DNA from 4 places in the Edwardsiella sp. EA181011 genome. Region 1 is predicted to be linked to each of the others. Evidence: riboswitches for the same ligand, from Rfam matches in the RefSeq annotation. Region 1 holds a riboswitch; each other region holds the start of a gene.
What was found. Region 1 has a riboswitch for thiamine pyrophosphate ahead of thiE (thiamine phosphate synthase). Riboswitches for the same ligand answer to the same signal wherever they lie in the genome.
Positions count from the first base shown of each region.

Region 2: another riboswitch for thiamine pyrophosphate. It lies ahead of thiC (phosphomethylpyrimidine synthase ThiC); the one in region 1 lies ahead of thiE (thiamine phosphate synthase).
Region 3: another riboswitch for thiamine pyrophosphate. It lies ahead of thiB (thiamine ABC transporter substrate binding subunit); the one in region 1 lies ahead of thiE (thiamine phosphate synthase).
Region 4: another riboswitch for thiamine pyrophosphate. It lies ahead of thiM (hydroxyethylthiazole kinase); the one in region 1 lies ahead of thiE (thiamine phosphate synthase).

Region 1 is NZ_CP011364.1:3,536,685-3,543,998, reverse strand. It holds gene pflB (formate C-acetyltransferase) at 1-1,775, shown strand, start outside; gene QY76_RS15680 (Rid family detoxifying hydrolase) at 1,787-2,185, shown strand; TPP riboswitch at 2,311-2,411, shown strand; gene thiE (thiamine phosphate synthase) at 2,630-3,265, shown strand; gene QY76_RS15670 (HesA/MoeB/ThiF family protein) at 3,258-4,016, shown strand; gene thiS (sulfur carrier protein ThiS) at 3,997-4,197, shown strand; gene thiG (thiazole synthase) at 4,199-4,966, shown strand; gene thiH (2-iminoacetate synthase ThiH) at 4,966-6,099, shown strand; partial or broken gene QY76_RS15650 (glycerol dehydrogenase) at 6,179-7,278, opposite strand.
Region 2 is NZ_CP011364.1:420,803-428,116, forward strand. It holds gene hemE (uroporphyrinogen decarboxylase) at 1-327, opposite strand, end outside; gene nudC (NAD(+) diphosphatase) at 375-1,148, opposite strand; TPP riboswitch at 1,314-1,429, shown strand; gene thiC (phosphomethylpyrimidine synthase ThiC) at 1,540-3,471, shown strand; gene rpoC (DNA-directed RNA polymerase subunit beta') at 3,722-7,314, opposite strand, start outside.
Region 3 is NZ_CP011364.1:3,894,814-3,902,127, reverse strand. It holds gene QY76_RS17240 (DNA polymerase II) at 188-2,527, opposite strand; gene thiQ (thiamine ABC transporter ATP-binding protein ThiQ) at 2,654-3,367, opposite strand; gene thiP (thiamine/thiamine pyrophosphate ABC transporter permease ThiP) at 3,364-4,971, opposite strand; gene thiB (thiamine ABC transporter substrate binding subunit) at 4,947-5,942, opposite strand; TPP riboswitch at 5,983-6,082, opposite strand; gene sgrR (HTH-type transcriptional regulator SgrR) at 6,124-7,314, opposite strand, start outside.
Region 4 is NZ_CP011364.1:3,367,913-3,375,226, reverse strand. It holds gene uraH (hydroxyisourate hydrolase) at 463-870, shown strand; TPP riboswitch at 969-1,065, shown strand; gene thiM (hydroxyethylthiazole kinase) at 1,101-1,904, shown strand; gene thiD (bifunctional hydroxymethylpyrimidine kinase/phosphomethylpyrimidine kinase) at 1,901-2,716, shown strand; gene QY76_RS14925 (hypothetical protein) at 2,723-3,589, opposite strand; gene QY76_RS14920 (inhibitor of vertebrate lysozyme family protein) at 3,787-4,242, shown strand; gene QY76_RS14915 (DsbA family protein) at 4,367-5,005, shown strand; gene QY76_RS14910 (LysR substrate-binding domain-containing protein) at 5,917-6,861, shown strand.

The DNA of each region.
Region 1 (7,314 bases):
CGGACGGCTATGGCCGCGGACGTATCATCGGCGACTATCGCCGAGTGCCGCTGTACGGTATCGCCTATCTGGTGCGTGAGCGTGAGCTGCAGTTCGCCGCGCTGCAGCCGGCGCTGGAGCGCGGCGACGATCTGGAGGGGGTGATCCGCCTGCGTGAGGAGCTGGCGGAGCAGCGGCGGGCGCTGCTGCAGATCCAGGAGATGGCCGCCGGCTACGGCTATGATATCTCCCGTCCGGCGCGCAGCGCGCAGGAGGCGATACAGTGGCTGTACTTCGCCTATCTGGCCGCCGTGAAGTCACAGAACGGCGGCGCCATGTCGCTGGGACGCACCGCCACCTTCCTGGATATCTATATCGAGCGCGATCTGCAGGCCGGTGCCCTGACGGAGACCCAGGCGCAGGAGCTGATCGACCACTTCATCATGAAGATCCGCATGGTACGCTTTCTGCGCACGCCGGAGTTCGACTCACTGTTCTCCGGCGATCCGATCTGGGCGACGGAGGCGATCGGCGGAATGGGGCTGGATGGCCGTACCCTGGTGACCCGTAGCTCATATCGCTATCTGCATACGCTGCATACCATGGGGCCGGCGCCGGAGCCAAACCTGACTATCCTGTGGTCGGAGGCGCTGCCGGTCAGCTTTAAAAAGTATGCCGCGCATCTCTCTATTCTGACCTCGTCGCTGCAGTATGAAAACGATGATCTGATGCGCCCGGACTTTAACAGCGATGACTATGGTATCGCCTGCTGCGTCAGCCCGATGGTGATCGGGAAACAGATGCAGTTCTTTGGCGCCCGCGCGAACCTGGCCAAAACCCTGCTGTACGCGATTAACGGCGGAGTGGACGAGAAGCTGAAGATCCAGGTGGGGCCGAAAATCGCGCCCCTGATGGATACGGTGCTGGAGTATGAGACGGTGATCGAAAGCCTCGATCGTTTTATGGACTGGCTGGCGGTCCAGTACATCAGCGCGCTGAATCTGATCCACTACATGCACGACAAGTACAGCTATGAGGCGGCGCTGATGGCGCTGCATGACCGCGATGTCTACCGCACTATGGCCTGCGGCATCGCCGGACTGTCGGTGGCGGTGGACTCCCTGTCCGCCATTAAGTACGCGCGGGTGACGCCGATCCGCGACGAGCAGGGTCTGGCGGTGGACTTCGCCATCGAGGGGGACTACCCGCAGTATGGCAACAACGACGATCGGGTCGATCGTATCGCCTGCGACCTGGTCGAGCGCTTTATGAAGAAGATCCGGGCGCTGCCAACCTACCGTCACGCGGTGCCGACCCAGTCGATTCTGACCATCACCTCCAACGTGGTCTACGGGCAAAAGACCGGCAATACACCGGACGGCCGCCGCACCGGGACGCCGTTCGCGCCGGGGGCTAACCCGATGCACGGGCGCGACACAAAAGGCGCCGTGGCCTCACTGACCTCCGTGGCCAAGCTGCCCTTTACCTATGCCAAAGACGGCATCTCCTATACCTTCTCCATCGTGCCGCAGGCGCTGGGCAAGGAGGAGACGGTGCGCAAGGATAACCTGGTCGGCCTACTGGACGGCTACTTCCACCATCGGGAGGCGGTTGAGGGCGGTCAGCACCTCAATGTCAACGTGATGAACCGCGATATGCTGCTGGATGCGATAGCGCACCCGGAAAACTACCCGAACCTGACCATCCGGGTCTCCGGCTATGCGGTGCGCTTCAATGCGCTCACCCGGGAACAGCAGCAGGATGTGATTTCACGCACCTTTACCCGCACGTTTTGAGGAGGATAACAATGCAGCGTAACACCCTGGCTACGGCACAGGCGCCGGGCGCGATTGGCCCCTATGTGCAGGGCGTTGATCTGGGCGGTCTGGTGATGACATCGGGACAGATCCCGGTCGATCCGCAAACGGGACGTGTGGCGGACGCGGTCGCCGAGCAGGCGCGCCAGAGCCTGGAAAATGTCGCCGCCATTGTCCAGGCCGCCGGACTGACGGTCGGCGATATCGTCAAGACTACGGTTTTTATCACCGAACTGCAGGATTTTGAGGTGATAAACCGAGTATACGCGGAATTCTTCGATGCCCACGGCGCCGCTTATCCCGCACGCAGCTGTGTGCAGGTTGCCGCGCTACCGAAAGCGGTGAAGCTAGAGATTGAGGCCATCGCCTGGCGCGGATGCTCCCGCTAACCCTCCGGCCGCCTGTCTTGGCGGCCTGTTTTTTTGAGCGCCGGCATCAGGTTTGCGGTGCCTGGCTTGAGATTTTCAGCATTAACGCGTAGTTTAGCTGCGCAACCCTGCCGTCACGGCAGGGGGTTATCTTGTCGGAGTGCCCTGTTGGGCTGAGACCGTTTATTCGGGATCCGCGGAACCTGATCAGGCTAATACCTGCGAAGGGAACAAGAGTTACACTGCTGCTGCATCGCCGTTAGGCGATCTCACCTCTTGCTTCATCCGTCGTCTGACAAGCCACGTCCTTATCTTAGGGAAATGAGCTATGTCCGGAACTCAATCACCCCATCGCGCCTCTGCGCGCGGCCTTGGCGGGCGGCTCCACCGCGCCCTGCTTTTCCCCGTGGCACGCCGTACGCTAGCCCACGGCGGCGCACGGTGCCTGCATCAGGAGGTGGTCTGATGTATCAGCCTGATTTTCCCCCGGTACCGCAGCGCTTAGGGCTGTATCCGGTCGTTGACAGCGTGGAATGGATCGCCCGTCTGCTGGAGGCCGGGGTACGCACCCTCCAACTGCGGATCAAAGATAAGGCGGAGGGTGAGGTAGAGGACGATGTGATCGCCGCCATTGCGCTGGGGCGCCGCTATAGCGCCCGGCTTTTTATTAACGATTACTGGCGGCTGGCTATCAAACACCGGGCCTATGGCGTCCATCTGGGCCAGGAGGATCTGACGGAATGTGACCTGGCCGGGATTAAGCGCGCCGGGTTACGTTTGGGCGTGTCCACCCATGATGACATGGAGATGGATGTCGCGCTGGCAGTCCGTCCCTCCTATATTGCGCTCGGCCATGTATTCCCGACCCAGACCAAGCAGATGCCTTCCGCGCCGCAGGGGCTGGTGCAGCTGGCGCGCCATATTGCGCGTCTGGCCGGCTACCCAACCGTCGCCATCGGCGGCATCACGCTTGCCCGTATCCCAGAGGTGCTGGCGACCGGCGTCGGCGGCGTGGCTGTCGTCAGCGCCATCACCCAGGCGCCCGACTGGTTACAGGCTACGGCGCGGCTGCTTGAGAGGGTGGGCGCAGGTGATGAATGATCGCGATTTTATGCGTTACAGTCGGCAGATTTTACTGCCGGATATCGACGTTAGCGGGCAGTCCCGGCTGCTGGAGAGCCGGGTATTGATCGCCGGGCTGGGAGGGCTGGGCGCGCCTGCCGCGCTGTATCTCGCCGGCGCAGGCGTTGGCACGCTGGTGCTGGCGGATGACGATGACGTTCACCTGAGTAATCTGCAACGGCAAATCATGTTTAGCGCGGAGGATATCGGCAAGCCGAAGGCCGAGGCCGCCCGGGAGCGCCTATCTCGGCTGAACCCGGATATTACGCTGATCGCACGCCAGGAGCGCCTTGGCGGCGAAGCGCTGTTAAACGAGGTCCGCCAGGCGGATGTGGTGCTCGACTGCACTGACAACATGGCAACGCGCCAAGCGATTAACGCCGCCTGCGTTGCGGCCTCGACGGCCTTGGTGAGCGCTAGCGCCGTGGGGTTTGGCGGCCAGATGATGGTGTTGGCGCCCCCCTGGACGCATGGCTGTTATCGCTGCCTGTGGCCGGAGGATGCCGAGCCTGAACGCAGCTGCCGCAGCGCCGGCGTCATCGGCCCGGTGGTGGGCGTGATGGGGACACTTCAGGCGCTGGAGGCGATTAAGTTGTTGAGCGGCCTGGAGACGCAGCGGGGTGTCCTGCGTCTGTTTGACGCCCGCGCCAATCGTTGGCATACGCTGACGCTCCGGCGTGCAGAGGGGTGCCCGGTCTGCGGAGGCGATGATGAACGTGTTTGTCAATGATGAGGCCATCGTCTGCCCGCCGGCGTTAAGCGTGTCGGCGCTGCTGGCGCAGCTACAGCTGCCAACGGCCGGCATGGCGCTGGCGCTTAACCAGCATATTCTTCCGCATGCGCAGTGGCGGGATCATATCCTGCAGGAGGGCGACTCCCTTCTGCTGTTTCAGGTGATAGCCGGAGGCTGACATGTTGCGTATTGCCGATAAAACCTTTGAGTCCCATCTGTTCACCGGCACCGGTAAGTTTGCCTCGCCGCAGGTGATGCTGGAGGCGATTCGCGCCTCGGGAAGTCAGCTGGTGACGCTGGCGATGAAGCGGGTGGATCTCCGCGGACATCGCGATGCCATCCTGGCGCCGTTGCGCTCGTCGGGCGTGACGTTGCTGCCCAATACCTCCGGTGCGAAAACGGCGGAGGAAGCCGTCTTTGCCGCCAGGCTGGCGCGAGAGGCGCTGGGAACCCACTGGGTAAAGCTGGAGATCCACCCGGATGCACGCTGGCTGCTGCCGGATCCGATCGAAACGCTGAGGGCGGCGGAGAGCCTAGTGAAACAGGGATTTGTCGTGTTGCCCTACTGCGGCGCGGATCCGGTACTGTGCAAGCGGCTGGAGGAGGCCGGCTGCGCCGCCGTGATGCCCTTGGGCGCCCCCATCGGTTCGAACCAGGGGCTGGAGACCCGCGCAATGCTGGAGATAATCATCAGTCAGTCGATGGTACCGGTGGTGGTCGATGCCGGCATCGGTCTCCCCAGCCATGCCGCGCAGGCGCTGGAAATGGGCGCCGATGCCGTGCTGGTCAACACCGCGATAGCCGTTGCCGATGACCCCATCCGTATGGCCCGGGCTTTCCGCCTGGCGGTCGAAGCCGGTTTGCTCGCCCGCGCGGCCGTGCCGGGGGCCTGCAGCCAACGGGCTCAGGCCACCAGCCCGCTGACCCGTTTTCTGGAGGCTCGGTAATGGAGACCTTCAGCGCGCGTTGGCATCAGCTGGATTGGCAGACTGTCCGCCAACAAATCCATGACAAAACCGCTGCCGACGTTGAGCGTGCGCTTGGCGCGGCCACCCTGAACCGTGATGATATGATGGCGCTGCTTTCGCCCATCGCACAGCACTATCTGGAGCCTATGGCGCAGCGGGCCCAGCGCCTGACCCGCCAGCGTTTTGGCAACACGGTCAGTTTTTACCTACCGCTCTACCTTTCCAACCTCTGCGCCAACGATTGTACCTACTGTGGCTTCTCCATGAGCAACCGGATTAAGCGTAAGACGCTGGATCAAGAGGCTATCATGCGTGAGTGCCAGGCGATTCGGGCGTTAGGGTTCGAGCACCTGCTGCTGGTCACCGGAGAGCATCAGCAGCAGGTCGGCATGGCCTATTTTCGCCGGCACCTGCCGATGATCCGTAGCCAGTTTGCCTCATTGCAGATGGAGGTGCAGCCTCTGTCGCAGGCGGAGTATGCCGAGCTGAAAAGCCTGGGGCTGGATGGCGTGATGGTGTATCAGGAGACCTACCACCGGGCGGCGTATGCGCGTCACCATCTGCGGGGCAAGAAACAGGATTTCTTCTGGCGCCTGGAGACGGCGGATAGGCTGGGGAGGGCGGGGATCGATAAAATCGGCCTGGGCGCCCTGATCGGGCTCTCTGACAGCTGGCGGGCAGACTGTTATATGGTGGCCGAGCATCTGCTGTGGCTGCAGCAGCGCTACTGGCAGAGTCGGTATGCGATCGCCTTTCCCCGCCTGCGCCCGTGCGCTGGTGGTATTCAGCCGCTCTCCTTGATGGATGAACGGCAACTGGTGCAGGCCATTTGCGCGTTCCGCCTGCTGGCGCCGGATGTGGAGCTGTCGCTATCCACGCGGGAGTCGGCGCCGTTTCGCGATAACGTCATCCCATTGGCGATTACCCACGTCAGCGCCTTTTCCAAAACGCAGCCGGGAGGCTATGCCGATAGTGAGCCGGCGTTGGAGCAGTTCGCGCCGCATGACAACCGACACCCGCAGGAGGTCGCCCGCGCCCTGATCGCCCGTGGCCTGCAGCCGGTGTGGAAAGACTGGGACAGCTGGCTTGGGCGTACAGCGCCAGAGGGGTGAGCGTCGGCGCGGGCGGATGATGGCCACCCGTGGCGCGGGAGAGCAGAACCAACGGGGCGCTAGCGCCCCGTTAACCCCCTTATGCCAGCCAGGCGCGCCCCAGCCGGTCGGCCGCCAGGATCGCGGCGTACACCTGCGGCGGGGTCACCGTAAACGGCATATTGTGGATAGTTTCGCCCTCGGCGCAGCTGGCCTCGGCGACGGCCATGATTTTATCGTTCAGCTGCGGGCCCTCCTTGATGCCCAGCTGCGCCAGGGTGACCGGCAGTCCCACCTGGACGCAGAAGTCGAGCACGGTTTCGATCTGCTCACTGCTGCTGTTTTGCAGCACCAGCTGACACAGGGTGCCAAAGGCCACCTTCTCCCCGTGGTACATCGGATGGCACTCCTCCAGCACCGTCAGCCCGTTGTGGATGGCGTGCGCCGCCGCCAGCCCGGCGCTTTCAAAGCCCAGCCCGCTCAAATAGGTATTGGCTTCGACGATGTTGTCCACCGCCGGCGTAGCGACGCCGGCCTCGACCGCCAGCTTGGCCTTGTATCCCTCCTCCAGCAGCGTTTGATAGCACAGGTGCGCCAGCGCCAGCGCCGCCCGGGTCGACTCCCCGCCGGCCATGCTGATCGCGTGGGCGTCCACGCAGGCCTGCGCCTCAAAATAGGTGGAGAGGGCATCGCCCATACCGGCGACCAGCAGCCGTACCGGCGCCTTGGCGATGATCGCCGTATCCATCAGCACCATATCCGGGTTAGTCGGGTAAATCAGATACTCCTCAAACTCGCCCTGGTCGCTGTAGATCACCGACAGCGCGCTGGTCGGTGCGTCCGTAGAGGCAATGGTCGGCACGATCAGTACCGGCAGCGCCTGATAGTGGGCCAGCGCCTTGGCGGTATCCAGCGTCTTGCCGCCGCCGATGCCGATCACCCCCGGCAGCCAAGCCGCTTCAGCTCGCGGCCCAGACGATCGATCTCGCTACGGCTGCACTCGCCGCCAAAGCGGGCAAAGTGCCCTTCGACGTCGGCCTGTTTCAGGCTGGTCGCCACCGTCTCGCGGGTCAGCCCCATGACAAAGTCGTCGGCGATGACAAACTGGCTGTCGGCCAGCAGCCGGGCATACTGTCCGATGGCGTGCAGTGCACCGGGCCCCTGAATGTACTTGGACGGTGATTGAATAACTTTTAACATCGTTACGCTCCTATCGGGAAGATCACGTCTGCTCAA
Region 2 (7,314 bases), 820 kb from region 1:
GATATCCGCGTGACAGGTCACAGGATGAGTAAAGCGCGGCCCCTCGCCGGTCTCGAAGTAGAGCCCCAGCCCCATGGCATCCGGCACGGTCAGTATGTCAGAAAACAGGATAGCCGCATCCAGCGGGAAACGACGCAGCGGCTGCAGCGTTACCTCGCAGGCCAGCTCGGCATTTTTGCACAGGGCGATAAAATTACCGGCCTGCGCGCGGGTGGCGTTGTACTCCGGCAGATAGCGCCCCGCCTGACGCATCATCCATACCGGGGTCACATCAACCGGCTGGCGCAGCAGCGCGCGCAGGTAGCGATCGTTTTTCAGTTCGGTCATCCTTCGGCTCCCATTATTATTTGATGGCATTGTAACATGCGCGCTGCTTATTCATGCTGCGCCCGGCACAGCGCGACGGTGTCTTCGATCAGGCGGCGGGCCACGGTGCCTGCAGGGGGAAGCTGTGGCAAACGATCATAGCGATACCAATCGGCTTCCTGCAGCTCTTTGGGATCGTGGCACAGATCGCCGGCGGCGTAGTCGGCCAGAAAAGCCATCATCAGCGAATGGGGAAACGGCCACGGCTGTGAGGTCACATAGCGCAGATTCTTCACCTGCAGCCGGCTCTCCTCAAAAATCTCCCGCGCCGCCGCCTGCTCCAGGGTCTCTCCCACTTCGACAAAGCCCGCCAGTACGGTATAGATTCCGTTACGGTGGCGATTATGCCGCGCCAGCAGAATATGATCATCACGGCGAATGGCAACGATGATGCAGGGTGCGATCTGTGGGTAATAGCGCTGCTGACAATGGGTGCATAGGCGTGCCCACTCCTGCTGGCTCGCGTGCATCGGATGCCCGCAGTAGCCGCAGAAACGGTGGGACTGAAAAAATGCCGCCAGCTGCACGCCGCGCCCGACCAGCTGAAACAGGCCGCGATCGGTATCGATCAGCTGGCGCACCGATACCATGTCCTGCGGATACGCCAGGCACAGCAGCCATACCGGCATGCCCTGCCACTCGCCGATGCGATACGCCATCTTGCCAACCAAATGCCACTGCGCGGCGCTACCGTATGGCAGTTCGCCCTCCGGCAGCCAGATACGCCCCCGATCGCTGACCACCCACCAACCGCTATCACCGTCACTCACTTGCTGTGCCACTGTCACCGTATACACCCCTTACGCTCGATGGACGCGCTGACCTCCCCTGCGCAGGCAGCGCCGCATCAATTCTACGTTATTACTAAACATATTATTAACAATGCTTGCAGTTTCGCAGGCCGCTCCTTACACTGGCTCCCGCAGCATAGGCTCCGCCTGCGCTGCGCTATCTTGTCGGAGTGCCTAGCTGATACGCCGTATCACAGGCTGAGACCGTTGATTCGGGATCCGCGGAACCTGATTGGGTTAATACCCACGAAGGGAACAAGAGTAATTATCACGCTGAACCGGGCTCAGGCCCTTTTGCAACGTTCACCACTATTCATTACTCCTCTCCGAGCTCCAGACAAGCAATTTTTCCCTGTAACACCGTTGATGGCAGGAATTTGCTATGTCTACCGTTACTCACCGCGACGCACCGCGTCGCCAGCGCCGAGCTCAGGCTCAGGCCTTTATCGATACTCTCCAGGCGCAAGCCTATCCCAGCTCCCAACGCATCTACCTACAGGGCTCACGCGCGGATCTCCGAGTCCCCCTGCGCGAAATTGCCCTGAGCCCCACCCTGATCGGTGGGACGCCAGAGCAGCCGCAGTGGCGTGATAATGAGGCGATTGCGGTGTACGACACCTCCGGCGCCTATGGCGATCCGCAGGCGGAGATCGATCTGCGCCGCGGGCTGCCAGCCATACGCCGCGCCTGGATTGCGGAGCGCAACGACAGCGAGATCCTGCCGGGGCGCAGCTCAGACTATACCCGCCGCCGCCAAGCCGATCAGGATCTGGAGACGCTGCGTTTTGACCAGCGCTCTCCCGCACGCCGCGCGCGGCCGGGACACCGGGTCACGCAGCTGCACTATGCCAGACAGGGTATCATCACCCCGGAGATGGAGTTTATCGCGCTGCGTGAGAATATGGGGCGCGAGCGCATTCGCAGTGCCGTTTTACGTCAGCAGCACCCGGGGATCGCCTTCGGCGCCCACCTGCCGGACAATATCACGCCGGCGTTTGTCCGGGACGAGGTCGCCGCCGGGCGCGCCATCATTCCGGCCAATATTAACCACCCCGAGTCAGAGCCAATGATTATCGGGCGTAACTTTCTGGTGAAGGTCAACGCGAACATCGGCAGCTCATCTGTCACCTCCTCTATAGAGGAAGAGGTCGAAAAGCTGGTGTGGGCCACCCGCTGGGGCGCCGATACCGTGATGGATCTCTCTACCGGCCGCTACATTCATGAGACGCGTGAGTGGATCCTCCGCAACAGCCCGGTGCCCATCGGTACCGTCCCCATCTATCAGGCGCTGGAGAAGGTCAACGGCATCGCCGAGAACCTTGACTGGCCGCTGGTCCGGGATACGCTGTTAGAACAGGCGGAGCAAGGCGTGGACTATTTCACTCTGCACGCGGGCCTGCTGCTGCGCTTCATTCCGATGACCGCCGAGCGCCTGACCGGTATCGTATCGCGCGGCGGCGCCATCATGGCCAAGTGGTGCCTGTCGCACCATCAGGAGAACTTCCTCTATACCCACTTCCGCGAGATCTGCGAGATCTGTAGTGCCTATGACATCGCGCTTTCACTCGGCGACGGCCTGCGGCCCGGATCGATCCAGGATGCCAACGATCCGGCCCAGTTCGCCGAGCTGCATACCCTGGGCGAGCTGACCCGCATCGCCTGGGAATACGATGTGCAGGTGATGATCGAGGGGCCGGGCCATGTCCCCATGCACATGATCCAGCGAAATATGGAAGAAGAGCTCAGCCACTGCCACGAGGCCCCCTTCTATACCCTGGGGCCGTTAACGACCGACATCGCGCCCGGCTACGACCATTTCACCTCCGGCATCGGTGCCGCCATGATCGGCTGGTTCGGCTGCGCGATGCTGTGCTATGTCACGCCCAAGGAGCACCTGGGACTGCCCGATAAGGATGACGTCAAGCAGGGGCTCATCACCTATAAGATCGCGGCCCACGCCGCCGATCTGGCCAAGGGACATCCCGGCGCGCAAATTCGCGATAACGCCATGTCCAAGGCCCGCTTCGAATTCCGCTGGGAGGATCAGTTCAATCTGGCGCTCGATCCGGTGACGGCGCGCGCCTATCACGATGCCACCCTGCCGCAGGCATCCGGTAAGCTCGCCCACTTCTGCTCGATGTGCGGGCCGAAGTTCTGCTCCATGAAGATATCTCGAGAGGTACGCGAGCACGCCGCGCGCCAGCAGGAGGCCGACCCCGGCATGGCACAAATGGCACAGCAGTTCCGGGAGCAGGGCAGCGAAATCTATCTGGCGGACGTCGCCGACAGCGTGCCGCAGCATAAAGGGTCGTAATACGCCAGCCTATTTTTGCTGCGGCGCCGGCAACATCGCGCTGATCAGCGCCATTACCCGGGCACCAGGCTGGCTGGCGGCGACCGATACTCTGCCACCGCGGATCGGGGGCGGCGCGCACACGACGTCTAACGTTCCGCGGCCTCTCCCCGCCCCACAGGCAAAATAGCCCCCTGCCTGGCAGAGGGGTTTCATCGGCAAAAAAAAAACCGCTCCGAAGAGCGGTTTTTCATACTGTCACACAGACTCGTTAGTCGTCATTGCCACCCAGCAGACCTGCGTTCAGCAGCTCGGCCAGGTTGGCGCTGGCTTCTTCCGCGCTCACCTGCGGTGCGCTAGAGGTATCGGCAGCGCGGCGGCGCATGCGATCCTGGTGGTAGGCATAGCCGGTACCCGCCGGGATCAGACGGCCCACGATGACGTTCTCTTTCAGGCCGCGCAGCTCATCACGCTTACCGGCAACGGCCGCTTCCGTCAGCACGCGGGTGGTCTCCTGGAAGGAGGCCGCGGAGATGAAGGACTCGGTCGCCAGAGACGCCTTGGTGATACCCAGCAGATCGCGCATATAGGTCGCGGCAATCTTGCCGTCAGACTCCAACAGGCGGTTGGCAATCTTGACGCGGGACACTTCCACCTGCTCGCCTTCCAGGAACTCGGAGCTGCCGGCATTGGCGATGGTCGCCTTACGCAACATCTGACGCACGATAACTTCGATGTGCTTATCGTTAATCTTAACGCCCTGCAGACGGTATACATCCTGGACTTCGTTAACGATATAGCGGGTTACCGCGTTCACGCCGCGCAGACGCAGGATGTCGTGCGGAGACTCTGGACCGTCGGAGATCACGTCGCCGCGTTCCACGCGTTCGCCTTCGAACACGTTGAGCTGACGCCACTTCGGAATCATCTCTTCGTAGGCATCGCTGCCATCCAGCGGCGTGATCACCAGGCGGCGCTTGCCCTTGGTCTCTTTACCGAAGGAAACCACGCCGCTGATCTCGGCCAGGATCGCCGGCTCTTTCGGACGACGGGCTTCGAACAGGTCGGCAACGCGCGGCAGACCACCGGTGATATCCTTAGTACCGCCGGATTCCTGTGGAATACGCGCCAGGGTGTCACCGGCGCTGATGGCAATGCCATCCTCCAGCTGCACGATCGCTTTACCCGGCAGGAAGTACTGGGCCGGCATATCGGTACCCGGCAGCAGCACGTCATCACCGTTGGCGTCAACGATCTTCAGCGCCGGACGCAGATCTTTACCGCTGCCGGTACGCTCTGCGGAGTCCAGAACCACCTGAGAGGAGAGACCGGTCAGCTCGTCGGTCTGACGGGTTACCGTCTGGCCGTCGATCATATCGGCGAAGCGGATGAAGCCGCTAACCTCAGTGATAACCGGCATGGTATGCGGGTCCCAGTTGGCGACCGTTTCACCGCCGTTCACCTCGGCACTATCGCCCTTGGCCAGCGTAGCACCGTAAGGCACCTTGTAGCTTTCCTTGGTACGACCGAATTCGTCGATCAGCTTCAGCTCGGTGTTACGTGAGGTGATAACCAGCTTACCGTCAGAGTTCACCACGAACTTGGCGTTGCTCAGCTTCAGGTTACCCTTGTTCTTCACCTGAATGCTGGACTCTGCCGCCGCACGTGATGCCGCACCACCGATGTGGAAGGTACGCATGGTCAGCTGGGTACCCGGTTCACCGATGGACTGTGCCGCGATGACGCCGATGGCTTCGCCCTTGTTCACCAGGTGACCACGGGCCAGATCGCGACCGTAGCAGTGGGCGCACACGCCGAAGTCAGTTTCACAGCTTACGACGGAGCGCACTTTCACGCTGTCGACAGAGTGCTCTTCCAGCAGGTCACACCATTTTTCGTTCAGCAGGGTGTTGCGCGGCACCAGGATATCCGCCGTACCCGGCTTCAGCACTTCCTCTGCCGTCACACGACCCAGAACGCGGTCACGCAGCGGTTCTTTAACGTCGCCACCTTCGATAACCGGGGTCATCACGATGCCGTTGTGGGTACCACAATCGTCCTCGATAACCACCAGGTCCTGGGCCACGTCGACCAGACGACGGGTCAGGTAACCGGAGTTCGCCGTCTTCAGTGCGGTATCCGCCAGACCTTTACGCGCGCCGTGAGTTGAGATGAAGTACTGCAGTACGTTCAGACCCTCACGGAAGTTTGCGGTGATCGGCGTTTCGATGATGGAGCCATCCGGCTTCGCCATCAGGCCACGCATACCGGCCAGCTGACGAATCTGGGCGGCAGAACCACGCGCACCGGAGTCGGCCATCATAAAGATGCTGTTAAAGGAGACCTGACGCTCTTCTTCGCCATCGCGGTTGATAACGGTTTCGGTAGACAGGTTTTCCATCATCGCCTTGGCCACGCGCTCGTTCGCCGCGGCCCAGATATCGATGACCTTGTTATAACGTTCGCCGGCGGTCACCAGACCAGACTGGAACTGCTCCTGGATCTCGGCTACTTCGGCTTCGGCCTCGGCGATAATCCCCGCTTTCTTCTCCGGGATCACCATGTCGTCGATGCCGACAGACGCACCGGAGCGCGCCGCATAGGCGAAACCGGTATACATGATCTGGTCAGCAAAGATAACGGTCGGCTTCAGACCCAGCGCGCGGTAGCAGGCGTTCAGCATCTTAGAGATGGCTTTCTTGCCCAGCGGCTGGTTAACGATAGAGTACGGCAGACCTTTCGGCACGATCATCCACAGGATAGCGCGGCCAACGGTGGTGTCGATAAGTCCGGTGTTCGGAACCATCTCGCCATCGGCGCTTTTGCTGTACTGGGTGATACGCACTTTAACGCGGGCATGCAGCGACGCCAGACCGGCGCGATAAATACGCTCGGCCTCTTTCGGGCCACTCAGCACCATGCCTTCGCCTTTGGCGTTCACGCAGTCGCGGGTCATGTAGTACAGACCCAATACCACGTCCTGAGACGGAACGATGATCGGATCGCCGTTCGCCGGAGAGAGGATGTTGTTGGTGGACATCATCAACGCACGCGCTTCCAACTGGGCTTCCAGGGTCAACGGTACGTGTACCGCCATCTGGTCACCGTCGAAGTCGGCGTTGTATGCCGCACACACCAGCGGGTGCAGCTGAATGGCCTTACCTTCGATCAGCAGCGGTTCGAACGCCTGGATACCCAGACGGTGCAGGGTCGGCGCACGGTTCAGCATGACCGGGTGCTCGCGGATCACCTCATCGAGGATATCCCATACCACGGCTTCTTCACGCTCGACCATCTTCTTGGCCGCTTTAATGGTGGTAGCAAGACCACGCAGCTCCAGCTTGCCATAGATGAACGGCTTGAACAGCTCTAGCGCCATCTTCTTCGGCAGACCGCACTGATGCAGACGCAGGTACGGACCGACGGTGATAACGGAACGACCAGAGTAGTCGACGCGTTTACCCAGCAGGTTCTGACGGAAACGACCCTGCTTACCCTTGATCATGTCGGCCAGAGACTTCAGCGGACGCTTGTTAGAGCCGGTGATGGCGCGACCGCGACGGCCGTTATCTAACAGCGCATCGACCGCTTCCTGCAGCATACGCTTTTCGTTGCGTACGATGATATCCGGCGCGGCCAGATCCAATAGGCGCTTCAGACGGTTGTTACGGTTGATCACGCGACGATACAGATCGTTCAGATCGGAGGTCGCGAAACGACCGCCATCCAACGGGACCAGCGGACGCAGATCCGGCGGCAATACCGGCAGCACGGTCAGGATCATCCACTCCGGCTTGTTGCCAGACAGAATGAACGCTTCCAGCAGCTTGATGCGCTTGGTCAGCTTCTTACGCTTGGTCTCGG
Region 3 (7,314 bases), 360 kb from region 1:
GGCCGATTGGGATAGGTTCCATGACGACCGCCGCGCAGCGGACGCCTGCATAATTTGGGCATAAATCAACCGCATCACGGCCTGTCGGCAGTGAAGTCGGCGTTGTATGGGGGAAAGGGCGATATGGTAATGGATGGCGATGCATTCGTCACCCCCTGAGTGGGAAGATTCTTATATTCCCTCGGCGTTAAAACAGCCCCAACTGACCGGTTAGCAGGGTCTCAAAGTCATCGCCGAGGAAGGGCAGAATGGCGTCGGCGACCGGCTGCAGCTGGCGTTCCAGATAGTGCTGATAGTCCGCCGGCGCATCGACACACTCCAGCGGCTGTGGGCCGCTGCGGGTGATGATGTAGCTTATCCAGCCGCCGTTTTGATATTGCAGCGGGCGTCCAAGGCGGTGATTGTAGTCGTCGGCCAGACGCGCGGCGCGGACGTGCGGCGGGACGTTGCGCTGATACTCGGCCAGCGGGCGCCGTAGGCGCTTGCGGTAGATCAGCTGGTCGTCAAACGCCCCCGCCAGCAGGCCGTCTGCGTAGCGGCGAATCACATCGCGGTAGCTCTGGCCGAGAAACACCCGGCGATAGAGCTCCTGTTGAAACCGCTGCGCCAGCGGCGTCCAGTCGCTGCGCACCGTCTCCAGCCCTTTAAACACCAGCCGATCGCCGCATAGCCCGGCATAGCGCTTTTTGCTGCCGAGATCGGCGCCGCGCAGGGTGGGCATCAGAAAGCGGCGATAGTGGCACTCATACTCCAGCTCCAGCGCGCTCTCGAGCCCGTATTGTCGTGACAGGTGCTCGCGCCACCAGGCGTTGACCCGCTCGGCCAGCGCCTGGCCAATGGCTGCGGCCTGGGCCTCATCGTGCGGCTTACCCAGCCAGACAAAGGTGGAGTCCGTATCGCCGTAGATCACCGTGTAGCCCTGCGCCTCGATCAGGCTGCGCGTCTGGCGCATGATCTCGTGGCCACGCAGGGTAATGGAGGAGGCCAGGCGGGGATCGAAGAAGCGACAGGCGCTGGTGCCCAGCACGCCGTAGAAGGCGTTCATCAGGATCTTCAGGGCCTGCGCCAGCGGCGCATTGTCCAGGCGTTTGGCCGCTTCGCGTCCCTGCCACAGCTGGCGCACAATCTCCGGCAGGGCGTGGCGGGTGCGCGAGAAGCGGGCACCGAGAAAGCCGGGCACGCTGTGTGTGTCATCAGGCTGCTCTCCGCCGCTGGCCAGTCCGACGGGGTCGATCAGAAAGGAGCGGATAATCGCCGGATACAGGCTCTTGTAGTCCAGCACCAAAACGGAATCATACAGCCCCGGGCGCGAGGCCATAACAAAGCCGCCGGGGCTGGCCTGCGGCGCCACCTCGCCCAGGGAGGGGGCGACATACCCCAGCCGATGCATGCGCGGCAGATACAGGTGGCAGAATGCGGCCACGGAGCCGCCGCTGCGATCGGGGGCCAGCCCGGTCACGCTGGCCCGCTCCAGCAGAAACGGCATCAGGGCGGTGTGCGCAAAGATGCGCGTCACCAGTTCGCAGTCCCTGAGGTTATAGTGCGCCAGCGCCGGTTTATCCTCACGGAAGCGCCGCGCGATCTCCGCCATTCGCCGGTAGGGGTCGTCCAGCGCCTTGCCTTCGCCCAGCAGGGTCTGCGCCACGCTGTCCAGGCTGTAGGAGGGAAAGTGCCAGAAGGCGCTTTTCAGCGCCTCGATGCCATCGATGATCAGCCTGCCGGGGGCGCTGGCAAAAAAGTGGCCGGCGCGAAAGCCGTGCTCTCGCCACTCCAGCGGCGTCGCCGCGCGTCCCAGCAGCAGGGGAACGCCTTCGCGCTCGGCGTGGCGCTGCAGGATCCGCAGATCGAACTGTACCAGGTTCCAGCCGATGATGGCATCGGGATCGTGGCGCGCCATCCAGCGGTTGAGGGCGTCGAGCAGCGCGGCGCGGCTGGCGACGTACTCCAGCGTGAAGTCCAGCGCCTGCGCGTCGCCGTTGGCGGGACCCAGCATATAGACGATGCGTTGATCGCCGCCGTGCAGGCCGATCGAGTAGAGCTCTCCCTGGGGGCTGGTTTCAATATCCAGCGACACCGTACGCAGCGTCGGGCGGTAGTGAGGATGGGGTTTAATCCGGGTCTCTGCGCCCCCTGCGTCGCCGCAGAACCACAGCGGCGCATTGATAAAGCGCTCCATCAGGTAGCGATCCGCGGGCCGGATATCGGCCTCCAGCAGCGGGATCCCCTGTTCCCCGAGGCGCCTTTCGATCTGCTGAAGCCGGCGGTAGCTGTGGCAGTACAGCGCCAGTACCGGCCGGTGATGGAAATCGCGCAGCGCTACCGGCCGTAGCTCGACGTCGGGAAAACCGCGCAGGAGGCGCTGCGCGGCATCACGCTGCGCGGCGTCCATAAAGGCCACCGCTGGCTCCGGCGGCAGGGTAATGCAGCAGGGGCCGCGCTCCGTGGCCAGCCATAGCGTAACGCAGACGCCCTGCGGCGTATCGCGCCAGTGACGGGTAAGGATAAAACCAGCTTGGGGCGTATTCACTCGGCGGGCTCCCGGAGTAAAGGGCTGGCGGTGGTCAGGCCGCGATTCGAGCGGCGTTCCGCTACGCGCCGCACACCGTCGGGCTATTGTGCAGGGGATGGCGTTCGCTGTCCAACGCCGGACGGCCTATTCGGCCTCTCCCGGCGCCTCTCGCCCCAGCAGGCGCGCCGCGGCGACCGACCCCGCCAGCAGGGCGACGGTCGGGCCATCGTATGCGACATGACCATCGTCAATCACCAGGGTTCGCGGCGCGATGCGCGCCGCATCGTCCAGGTTGTGCGACACCATCAGCAGGGTCAGCAGCCGCTGGCGGCAGATATCATCCAGCAGCGTGAGCATTTCGGCCCGCAGGGCGGGATCCAGGGCAGAGAAGGGCTCATCCAGCAGCAAAATCGGCTGGCGGCGCAGCAGGCAGCGCGCCAGCGCGGCCCGCTGACGCTGGCCGCCGGAGAGCTGGCTGGGGAGCCGCGGCAGGTAGTCGCGAATACCGACCAGTTCGGCGATATCCGTGAGCCGACGGCGCTGGTCATCATCAAGCCGCAGCCCGGGATCCAGCCCCAGCCCCAGATTCTGAGCGATGGTCAGGTGGGCGAACAGATTGTGCTCCTGGAATAGCATGGATACCGGGCGCTGAGACGGGGGGGCGCGGCGACAATCGATGCCGTTGAGGTACAGATCGCCGCTGCTCGGCGCCAGAAATCCAGCGATGAGGCTCAATAGGGTGCTTTTCCCTGCGCCGCTCGGCCCCAGGATGGCGATGCGCTCGCCGGCGGCGACGTGCAGGCTGAAGCTCAGGGTCTGTTGCTGATAGCGGTAGTTCAGATTATCCAGGCGGATCATGGCGATTTTCTCCCGGCGGGCAGGCGCTCCAGCAGGCTGAAGAGGGTCAGACAAAACAGCAGTAGCAGCAGGGCGGTGACTGCGCCGTCGGCGCTGCGGTAGGCGCCGAGCTGTTGATACAGGTAAAAGGGCAGGGTGCGGAACTGCTCGCTGCCAAACAGGGCGACGACGCCAAAATCGCCCAGCGAGAGGACGCAGGCAAAGGCCAGCGCCTGCGCCAGCGGGCGGCGCAGCGCGCGCAGCTCAATCCAACGCAGGCGATTGAGGCCGCCGATGCGCAGCGACAGGCACAGCGGGTCATAGCGTTCGGCCAGATCGCGCATGGGATATTCGAGCACCTTCATCGCGTAGGGGATCGCCATCAGCGCGTTGGTCACCATCACTAACAGCCCTGGCGATGTGGGCAGGCCGATCGTGGCGTTGAGCAGCAGGAAAAAACCGGTCGCCAGCACGATGCCCGGCATGGCCAGGATCAGCATGCCGCACAGCTCCATTCCCTGCGCCCGCCAGCGCTGGCCGCGCAGGTTCAGCTCGCGGCTGCTCCACAGCAGCATCATGGTCAGCGAGACCGCCAGCGCGCCGGCGCCCAGCGCGATGTACAGCGAGGTTCCCAGCGCCTGCCACAGGGCCGGCTGTCGCAGGACGCTGCCGAGCGCCTGGTTTAGCCCATCGACGATCACCGCCAGCAGCGGCGGCAGCAGCAGCAGCAGGGCGAGGCCTATCGTCAGCGTATCGCTGAGTTTCAGCCTCAGCGAGTCGCGTGTGTCGCGCCACCGCATACGCCGGGTGTGCCCGACTGGCAGAATGCCGGAAAGCCGTTGGCTGAGCAGCACCAACCCCAGGCAGCATCCCAGCTGTAGCAGGGCCAGCTGAGCGGCGCGCGCGGGGTCATAGTCGTAGCTGAGCGCCTGATAGATGGCCAGTTCGATGGTGGTGGCCTGAGGACCGCCGCCCAGCGAGAGCACCGTGGCAAAGCTGGAAAAGCACAGCATGAAGATCAGCGCCCCGGCGGGCGGCAGCTGGCGGCGCAGGTAAGGCCACTCGATGAAGCGCAGGATCTGGCGGGGCGACATGCCCAGCTGGGCGGCGAGCTGGCGCTGTTCAACCGGGATGGACTCCAGCGCCTGCAGCAGCAGGCGGGTGGCCAGCGGCAGGTTGAAGAACACGTGGGCCAGCAGGATCCCCTGCAGTCCGTAGGGGCTGAAGCGATAGTCAATGCCCAGCGTCTGGCACAGTAGCGCCAGCCATCCCTGACGGCCATACACGCTCAGCAGCCCGAAGACGGCCACCAGCACCGGCAGCACCAGGGTCATGGCGCACAGGCGCAGCAGCAGCGCCCGCCCGGGAAAGCGGCGGCGGAACAGCGCCTGGGCCAGCGCGATGGCCGGCAGCAGCGACAGCAGCGTCGAGAGCAGCGCCTGCCAGAAGCTGAAGCGAACCACATGCCACAGATAGCTATCCCGCCACAGCGCCGCGGGCGCGGCGGCGGGGGCGCTATACCACAGTGCGCCGAACGCCAGCAGGGCGATCCCCAGCAGCAGCGCGGCGGCTAGCGCGCCCGGCCAGAGCCAGCGGGGGATCAGCGGCTCAGGGCGCTTTGCCATGCGCGGATCCATTCAGCCCGATGCTGTGCGACGTCGTCGGCGGTAAAGCTGAGTGTCTTCTGCGGCGTGGGCAGGGCGGCGAAGGCCGGCGGCAGCGGCACCGCCGTCGCCGGATACATCCAGTTGCCGGTCGGGATGGCATTCTGGAACGGCGAGGTGGTAATGAACTGCATAAACTGGTGCGCCAACGCCGGCTGCGGGCTGTGCTTCAGTACGCCGGCGACCTCGACCTGCAGGTAGTGGCCTTCGTCAAACATCGCCGCAGCATAGCGATCGCTGTGCTCTTCGATCTGGTGGTAGGCCGGCGAGGTGGTATAGCTCAGCACCATATCCGCCTCTCCCTTCAGGAATAGGCCGTAGGCCTCGCTCCACCCTTTGGTGACGGTGACGGTTTTTTGCGCCAGCTTCTGCCAGGCGGCCGGCGCCTGATCGCCATACACCTTCTGCATCCATAGCAGTAGGCCCAATCCCGGGGTGCTGGTACGAGGATCCTGATAGATAACGCGCCACTTCTCTGGCCCTTCGACCAGCTGTTTCAGGCTGGTAGGCGGATTTTTAACCCGCTGGCGGTCATAGACAAAGGCGAAATAGCCGTAGTCGTAGGGGACGAAGGTGGTATCGTGCCAGCCACCCGGCACCGTCAGTGCTCGGGTATCGGCCTGGCTGGGGCTGAATAGCCCGCTTTGCCGGGCGGCGGTCAGCAGGTTGTTATCCAGCCCCAGCACGACGTCGGCCGGGCTGTTTTTCCCCTCCATCCGCAGGCGATTAAGGATAGCGACGCCGTCCTCCAGCGGGATCAGCTTGAGCTCACAGTGGCAGGATTGTTCGAAGGCCTGCTTGATCTTGGGCCCGGGCCCCCAGTCGGCGGCGAAAGAGTCATAGGTGTAGACGGTCAGGACAGGTTTGCCGGCCGCCTGCGCCAGCAGCGAGACCGTCAGTAGGGCCAGAATGGAAAACAGTTTTTTTAACACTTTGCACTCCCTTGGTGGCGGTGGCAAAGGTCTTTGAGCAGCAACGGGCTCTCTCAAATCCCTCCGCCGGCATTAACCGGATCAGGTTCGACGGGTATGCTCTCAGCCCGGCGATCCGCCGGGCACCCCGTTGAGACGGCGCTTATTGTAAAGAGCGCGTGCGTGATTAGAAAGACGTTTGTTAACGGGAGACGGCCGGAGGATGCTCCGGCGGGGCAAACCAGGCCGACTTGAAGTCAAACCAGCCCAGCGTATTCATCCGCACCCCACGCATGCTGTGCTGGCCGTGCAGCTTGAGCCAGTGGTGAAACAGTGGATGCAGCTGATGCCGCTGCACTAGCTGCTGACTCCACTCCGCCACCGGCAGACGCTGTTCACGCCAGCGGTGGGCCTCGCTGGCCAGATCCAGCCCGGAGCAATGGCTCAGCAGCGGAAGTTCGTACAGCATGGCAAAAATGGAGAACTCCAGCGGCAGATAAAAGTTGGCGCTGCCCAGCCACAGATCGCTCTCGGCGGCGCCCTCGTGCCAGCGGGGATAGTCGATCTCCTGCATTTCCAGCGTGACGCCGTGTGCCGCCAGCAGCGGCTGCAGCGCCTGATAGAGGGCGTGGAACTCCGAATGCTCGCTGTAGAAGGTGATACGCAACTGAGTCAGCTGCGGGGGCTTGGGGCGATTGCTGAGCATCTTGTTGTGGTGCCAGCGCGGCAGCAGGCCGTAGGCGGGAGACCAGTAACGCTGGTGCAGGTGGCTGGCGTTGTTCAATAGGGCGATGGGGTTGATCGTCTGACACAGCCAGGCGCGCACCGCCGGATCGCGCATCTGTGCGCTGCGCTGGTCGAACAGCATAAAATAGTAGCCCTCCTCCAGGCGACTCTCCAGCTCGTCGCCGCCGCTGCCGTCGGCCTGCAGCTGCACGCCGGCGTGAACCAGCGCCTCGGAGATTTCCGGCAGCACCCAGATATTGACCTCATCGATCAGCGCCCGGTAGCCAAAGTAGCCGTCAAAGGCGCGGATCTTCAGCTGGCTTTCCGTGTTGCGTACCACCTGATAGGGGCCGGTACCGACGGGGAGGCGGGCAAAATCGCGCATCTCCTGCCACTCCTGCGGCAGGATCATGGCCGGGACGCTGCCGAGCAGCCAGGGAAGCCAGGCATCCTCCGCCCGCAGATGGATATCGATGACGTGTGGGGTGGGGGAGGCGACCTGCGCGATATGGCGGAACAGCGGCAGCGTGCACAGGCGCTCCAGCGAGGCGATCACGTCGGCCATCGTCAGCTCGCGCCCGTGGTGAAAGTGGATCGCCGGGCGTAGATAGAAGCGCCAGTGCAGCGGGGTCAGCGGCTGCCAGTGGTGGGCCAGATCCGATTCGAG
Region 4 (7,314 bases), 170 kb from region 1:
TCTGCTATATTTAGTTGGCTTAATTAATTGACAATATTGATATTTGATCATTTTGACATTATATTTATAAAATCATTTCAATTTGTTAATATCCATGCTGTGGCGTGTCGCTGGATGAGTTTATATTCATCTCTATTATAATTGTTGATTTCAATGATGTAATTTTAACGCTATGAGTTTTATGTTTAAAATAGCATGCTATCATCCTGCCGCAGGTGTTCCATATGATTGGAGTAGCATATTGTGAATATTAATGCCCCCCAATTTATTCCTGCATCAAGACAGTATCTCGTATGCATCAATGCCGTTTAACACCTATCATTGTGGGGGTTTATCCCATATTTCCTCTCTCCTTGGCCTCTGCTTGTAATGCAGGCCGAAAAGATAACAGAAAGTTTAATAATGTGGGGGGAGGCATTTTGCTAGGCTGCCGGAGGGACGACATAACATAGGAGCCCAGTGATGAAAAAAATGCTTTTACTTACCGCGATGTTATCTGCGATCGGCGCGGCGGCACAGGCCGCCCCGGTGGGCACGCTGAGCGTGCATATCCTGAATCAGCAGACGGGAAAGCCGGCCCCCGGGGTGGCGGTGATGCTGGAGAGGCAGGATGGCAGCGCGTGGCGTGAGATCGCCCGCGCCGCGACGGATGACGATGGTCGCGTCCGCTCGCTGTACCCGGCGGCGGCCGATATGGACCCTGGCGTCTATCGGGTGACCTTTAAAACGGGCGCCTATTTCCATGAGCGGGGCCAGGATACCTTTTTCCCGGAGGTGCCGGTTTTATTCCGGGTAACGCAGCAGAATGAAAAGCTGCATGTGCCGCTGCTGCTGAGCCAGTATGGCTACGCCACGTACCGCGGCAGCTAGCGTCGCCCGCGCGGCGTTCCGCCGCGCATTTACAATCTCCGGCGTGAGTATTATCCTGCCGCTGGATTAACCATGGGTTAATTACAGTATTTTGATGAGTATATGACTCGGGGTGCCCTTCTACGTGAAGGCTGAGAAATACCCGTATTACCTGATCTGGATAATGCCAGCGTAGGGAAGTCACGGTGTCTGACCGCGCCGCCTTCTTCACGCCGGTTGAGAGAGACGCCATGTTGACGCAACCCACTCCCCTGCCTGATGCGCTGTGCGCCCAGGCGCTGATGACCTTACGCCAGCGTACGCCGCTGGTTCACTGCCTGACCAATGAAGTGGTGCAAAGCCTGACAGCCAACGTGCTGCTGGCGCTGGGCGCCGCCCCGGCGATGGTGGTGCAGACCGAGGAGGCCCGCCAGTTTGCGGCGCTGGCCGATGCGCTGCTGATCAATATCGGTACGCTGTATGACGCGCGCGCCGACAGTATGCTGGCGGCGATTGAGGCGGCCAATCTGGCAGGAACCCCCTGGGTACTGGATCCGGTGGCCGTCGGTGCGCTGTGCTATCGCAGCGATTTCGCCCATCGTCTGCTGCGGTTGCGCCCGGCGGTGATTCGCGGCAACGCCTCTGAAATCCTGGCGCTGGCCGGCGCCCCTTCGCGCGGGCGCGGCGTCGATAGTCAGGATGATGCGCTGGCGGCGCTGCCGGCGGCGGCTGCGCTGGCGCGCGATAGCGGTGCGGTGGTGGCGATTACCGGTGCCAGCGATTACGTGACCGATGGACAAAACAGCTACCGGATCGACGGCGGCGATCCGCTGATGACCCGGGTCGTCGGTACCGGCTGCGCACTGTCGGCGGTGGTGGCGGCCTTCAGCGTATTGGACGATCGCCTGACGGCGGTGGCTAGCGCCTGCCGGGTGATGGCGCTGGCGGGTGAGCGGGCGGCGGCGCAGGCCAGCGGTCCCGGCAGCTTCACGCCCCATTTCCTGGACGCCCTGTATAGCCTCCAGCCCGCCGTCATCGCGGGGGAGGCGGCATGAGCATGAGCGCAGAACGGATTAATGCCCTGACCATCGCCGGCACCGATCCCAGCGGCGGCGCCGGGATCCAGGCCGATCTCAAAGCCTTTTCCGCGCTGGGCGCCTATGGCACCAGCGTCATCACCGCGCTGGTAGCCCAGAATACCCGCGGCGTACAGTCGGTTTACCCTATCGACGCCGGGTTTGTCCGGGAGCAGCTGGACTCCGTGCTGAGCGATGTGCGCATCGACAGCGCGAAAATTGGCATGCTGGCGAGCGCCGATATCGTCGCCTGCGTCGCCCAGACGCTGACGCGCTACCCGCTGCCGTACGTCGTTCTGGATACGGTCATGGTGGCCAAAAGCGGCGATGCGCTGCTGGCGCCGCAGGCCGTCAGCGCGATTCGCGAGCAGCTGTTGCCGCAGGTCTCGCTGATCACCCCCAACCTGCCGGAGGCCGCCGCGCTGCTGGGGGGCTCGGTGGCGGAGGATGAGGCGGCGATGGTTGCCCAGGGCGAAGCGCTGTTGGCGCTGGGGTGTCAGGCGGTGCTGATGAAGGGGGGGCACCTACGGGGCGGGGAGAGCCCCGACTGGCTGCTGACCCGCGACGGCGCCGCCGAGCGCTTTAGCGCGGCGCGCGTGGCGACGCGCCATACTCACGGGACGGGCTGCACCCTGTCCGCGGCGCTGGCGGCGCTGCGCCCGCGTCATGAGGACTGGCGCGCTACCGTTGCCGCCGCGAAGGCGTATCTGCAGGGGGCGTTGATGGCCGCGGACTCCCTGCAGGTGGGACAGGGCATTGGCCCGGTGCACCACTTTTACCGCTGGTGGTAAGCGGGGCTAGGCGGCGTGCTGCGCCGCCAGCGCATTCAGCACGGCGAGCCGCTGCAGGTGCTCGGCGTCGAAACGGTTGAGGGTGAAAAACGGCATCTCCGCGTCCGGGCGCAGCGCCAGCGCCAGCGCCGGTTTATCCTCCGCGCCGGCCAGCCAGCCGATCAGATAGCTGGCCTGACGCTGCGGGCTTTTCCAGCTCAGCAGCAGCGAGGGCCACGGGTTGGATTCGCTGGCGGCCCGCGTGGCGATGAACAGGCCATCGTACCAGCGCCCGGCGTAGTCACCGTCGTGCTCCAAGGTGTGCGGATCGCGCTGGAGCCACTGGTGCAGGCTGTGGATCCCGTCGCAGCTCAGGCTGCGCTCCAGCGCCTGCCACTGCGGATAGCCATGGCTATGCTGCCAGCAGGCGATGCCCAGATAGTCATTGATCTCCGCCCACCAGCCCGTCATCTGCTCGCGTAGCGTGGCATCGCGCACGGCGCGGTAGGGGACCAGTCGCCGATCGCCGGCGGCCAGATCCTGCAGGGCAACCAGCGGCAGGGTTTTCGGTTTACTGCGCAGGGTGGCCCACAGCAGCAGCTTAGGAATGCGCGGCGTAATGGTCTGCACGCTGAAGCGATACGCGTCGCCGACGGAGAGGACAACGCCGCTGGAGGTGCCGCGTTTGTCCTGATAGTTACGGATGATGACCAGCGGATTGAACGCCATCCAGCCGGTCAGGTAGCTCTCCTGCGGGCGATCGGCGTGGCCAAATGCGTCGACCCGCTGGCGGATGGCGGAGCAGTCCAGCGCATCAAGCGCGCCGGCGCTGGCGGCATCGTAGCGCTCGCGTGCGAGGGCGGGCAGCGGGGGAAGGGTAATCATATCGCTCATAGTGTGGTATCCAGAAAAACGTGGGCGGGCCAAGCTTACCCTAAAGCCCGGCGGCGGGGCCGATGCCAAGGTACTTTTCTGCTATAGATCAACTTTTTCAGATTGAGAATGACTGATAAAAATAGTAAATATTTTATTTATGAAACAGCTGCGGCGTAAATAAATGACGGTGCCGCGACCTAACTGAAGGAGTTACCATGAAAACGATCGCCGGGGCGCTGGCCGCCCTTCTGTTGGCCTACGGAGCGCCGGTAATGGCCGATGAGGCTATTCCGCCCTCGTTATCTGAGCTGATGGCCCAGCCGTCGTATCAGCAGAGCTGGAAGCAGGCGCTGCAGGGCGAGAAGGATCTGCCGTCGTGGGTGCGCAGCGGACAGGGAACCTCTGCGCCGCCGCAGACGCTGACCTGGCAGGGTAAGGCGTATCAGGTCGGCATGGTCTGTCAGCCGCACAACTGCGGCAACCGGCAGCTGTTTATCGCCTTCAGCGCTGATCGACGCCAGGCCTGGGCGCTGCGTGTAACGCTGCCGGACAGCGATGCTGCGATGCTGCAGCCCGCCAAGTATGCCCGCTTTCAGTGGCTGGGCAATCCGGACGCCTCCCTGAAGGTGCTGCTGATGCAGCAGGTAACGTCGCAGCCGGATTGGAAATAGCGCGCGTCACGCGTGCGCTGCCGCTGTATCAGCGTGTAATCCGGTGTAATTAATCGTAAATCCGTACGGCGTTCGCCGTGTGGAATGCTACTCTGCGCACAAGTTGACTTGATACGGTAAAGTGATGATGAAAACGAGACTCTTCCAGGCCGCCGCCGGCCTGCTGGTACTGTGCTCTGTTGCCGCTCAGGCTGCTGGGTATCAGGAAGGAAAACAGTATACCGACATGCCGAAAGCCGTGCCCGGCGCACCGGCGGTCGTCGAATTTTTCTCTTTCTATTGCCCGCCCTGTAACCAGTTTGCCAACGTTTACCGCATCGGTGAGGCAGTAAACGGGATCCTGCCGCCGGGGGAGAAGGTGGTGAAATACCACGTGAGCTTCCTGGGGCCGCAGGGAGCGGCGTTGACGGAGGCGTGGTCCGTCGCGCAGGCCCTCGGCGTATCGGATAAGGTGGAGAAGCCGCTGTTTGATGCGGTGCAGGTGAAGCGCAGCATTAACTCTCCGGCGGATATCCGTCAGGTATTTGTCGACTCCGGCGTTGCGGCGGCGGAGTACGACGCGGCGCTGAACAGTTTTGTCGTGAAATCGCTGACCGCGCGGCAGGAGAATGCGGTGCAGGCCTTTGGCGTGCGCGGCACCCCGTCGTTCTATGTCGCGGGTAAGTACCAGATTAAAAATGATGGAATGCAGGCGACCAGTATTGATGGCTATCGCAGCGAATATGCGGACGTGGTGAAGTTCCTGCTGGCTCAGGGTAAATAACGCTCCCCTCTGCCGATAAACGCCTGGGCCAGGAGCCCGGGCGTTTTTTTTGGGGCGTTTGCAGCGCGCCAATGGCGCAGGGGTGCGGGGTAAGACCCTAAAGACCCATGCCCCATACCGCCGCGTCCCCTTCTCTTTCAGCTCAGCGCCTCCGCGAGCCGCCGCTGGCGACATGAGCGGGCGGCATCGCGGCGGTGGCGGCGGAGCGCCTCAGGACAAGCCGGGGAAGGTGCCAATCTGGCCATATTCCCGCGCGGATGCCATTCGCATGGGGGCTATTTCGCCCCGCATCGGGATAATACCCTAAGTCCAGGGATATGACGTGCACGGGATGGGATGATTCGGGGATGCCTTTTTCCCGCGCGGGCAAAGCGGGGACGGGCGTCTTAATGGATTAATCGGACGCCGTCGCATTGTTTTTTATCAATGTCGCCGGCCTTCAGGTTGGCGCTGCTGCGCTGCATTTTAACCCTATCGCTTATTATCATAGGATATATCCGTATCGACAACGCGATAAGCCGGTTAACCGACGGGGGCGGACATCAACGCACCCGCGGGGCGCTGTCTATCTCAGCCTAGGCGCCCTTACGCTGAGAGGAGGATTCCCCTGCGGCACTCATTGCCAATCGCCGGCGTTATATCTTAATCGCTCGCCTTAATGTGACGGCCCCCTGACGCCCGTACGCGCTATTGTGCATCGTGCGCGGTTATGCACCATAGTATACATTTATTAAATAAATATAGGTGACAAATACTTGATATATATGCTTAGCGCCGGTGTTTTATCAGAAGAATACGATTTATCTCGCTGTTATGACTGAGTCTATTGAGTTATCAGTGTGAATGTATAAGCTGTCCTGAAATGGTCGATATAAAGAATGCCATTTAAAACATAAGGATAGTGTATTTGTATGGAGCGTTCTAATCACAGTAATTTATTGCATTTAAAGGGCTTCGATCTCAATCTGCTGACCGTATTTGAGATGGTGTTTTTACACAGCAGCGTCAGCCGTGCGGCGGCGGCGATGGGCACCACCCCCTCGGCGGTGAGTCAGTCGCTGCAAAAGCTGCGTCAGCACTTTGACGATCCGCTATTTATCCGCGCAGGCAAGGGGATTTCGCCAACGGCGTTGGGCGTTTGCCTGCATGATCAGATCGCCCAGGGGCTGTCGCTGATTGAAAATACCCTCAACGCGACGCTTTCCGCCAAGCAGCGCCGCAAGTTTGTCGTTTTCGCCCCCTGCTGCGTGGCGCTGCAGGTGCTGCCCGCCGCTGTGAGCGCCCTTGAGCGTCTTGGCGTCGGGTATGAGCTGCTGCACTACAGCGAGTATGCGGATTATCATCCGCATACCATTGCTGAGCAGCTGCTGAATTTTCGCAAGGCCGACGTGGTGTTCAGTACGACGCCGGTGACGACGCATGCGGTGCACTGCCTGCCGTTTACAAACGAACCGCTGGCGTTGGTATGCCGCGATGGACATCCGCGCCTCGGGGAGACGTGCAGCGAGGTTCAGCTGAGCGGGGAGCGGTTTGTGATCCTGCAGCGCGCCCATAGCGACGGGGATCGCTTTGCATTTCTACACGGCGGCCGGGTAGTTCTGCGCTCGGACTCCTTTATCTCGATACTGGGGGTGGTCAGCCATAGCGATTTGCTGACGGTTTTACCGCGGGAGGTCGCGCTGCGCTACGGTGCGTCCTTTAATCTGCGGGTGGTGGAGACGGCATTTGCGATCCCGCCGATCCCGCTCTATCTCACCTATAACAAGCTTTCCCTACGCAACCCCGAGTTCCGTAACCTGCTTGACGTGCTGACGGACACCGTCTCCCTGGGGAGCATGGTGCCTCTGACGGCGTGAGCCGATACGCTCGTCTAGCGCCGCGCCAGCCCGTGATAAGGACCCACCCCGCAGGCCTATTTTTAGCTGAACGGATTCAGTTATTCCTGATTATTTCTACATGGCGTGATAAATAAGTAATCAGTAGCGATTGTTTTTTTAATTGGTTAGATACGAAATATCGATGAATATATTTCGTTGTAGGCTAAAGAGAATAGATGATTCATCACGTCGGCGCGGCCACATGATTTTTTTCATTAAAAATCATGTGGTTGAAATTATTTTGCCCGAATGGGATTATTCTTTGAAAAAAAGAAAACCAGCCCAAGGGAGATTGGGCCGGCAAGGAGGTGGTTCCTAGTATTGCTATTTCGTTATTGCTTTTTGTGTGGCAATAATAACCATGACGAGGTTACTTTAGTGTGATCGTCATCGGGTATTATCAAAAAAATAAAAAAAGCCGGAGTGATTCCG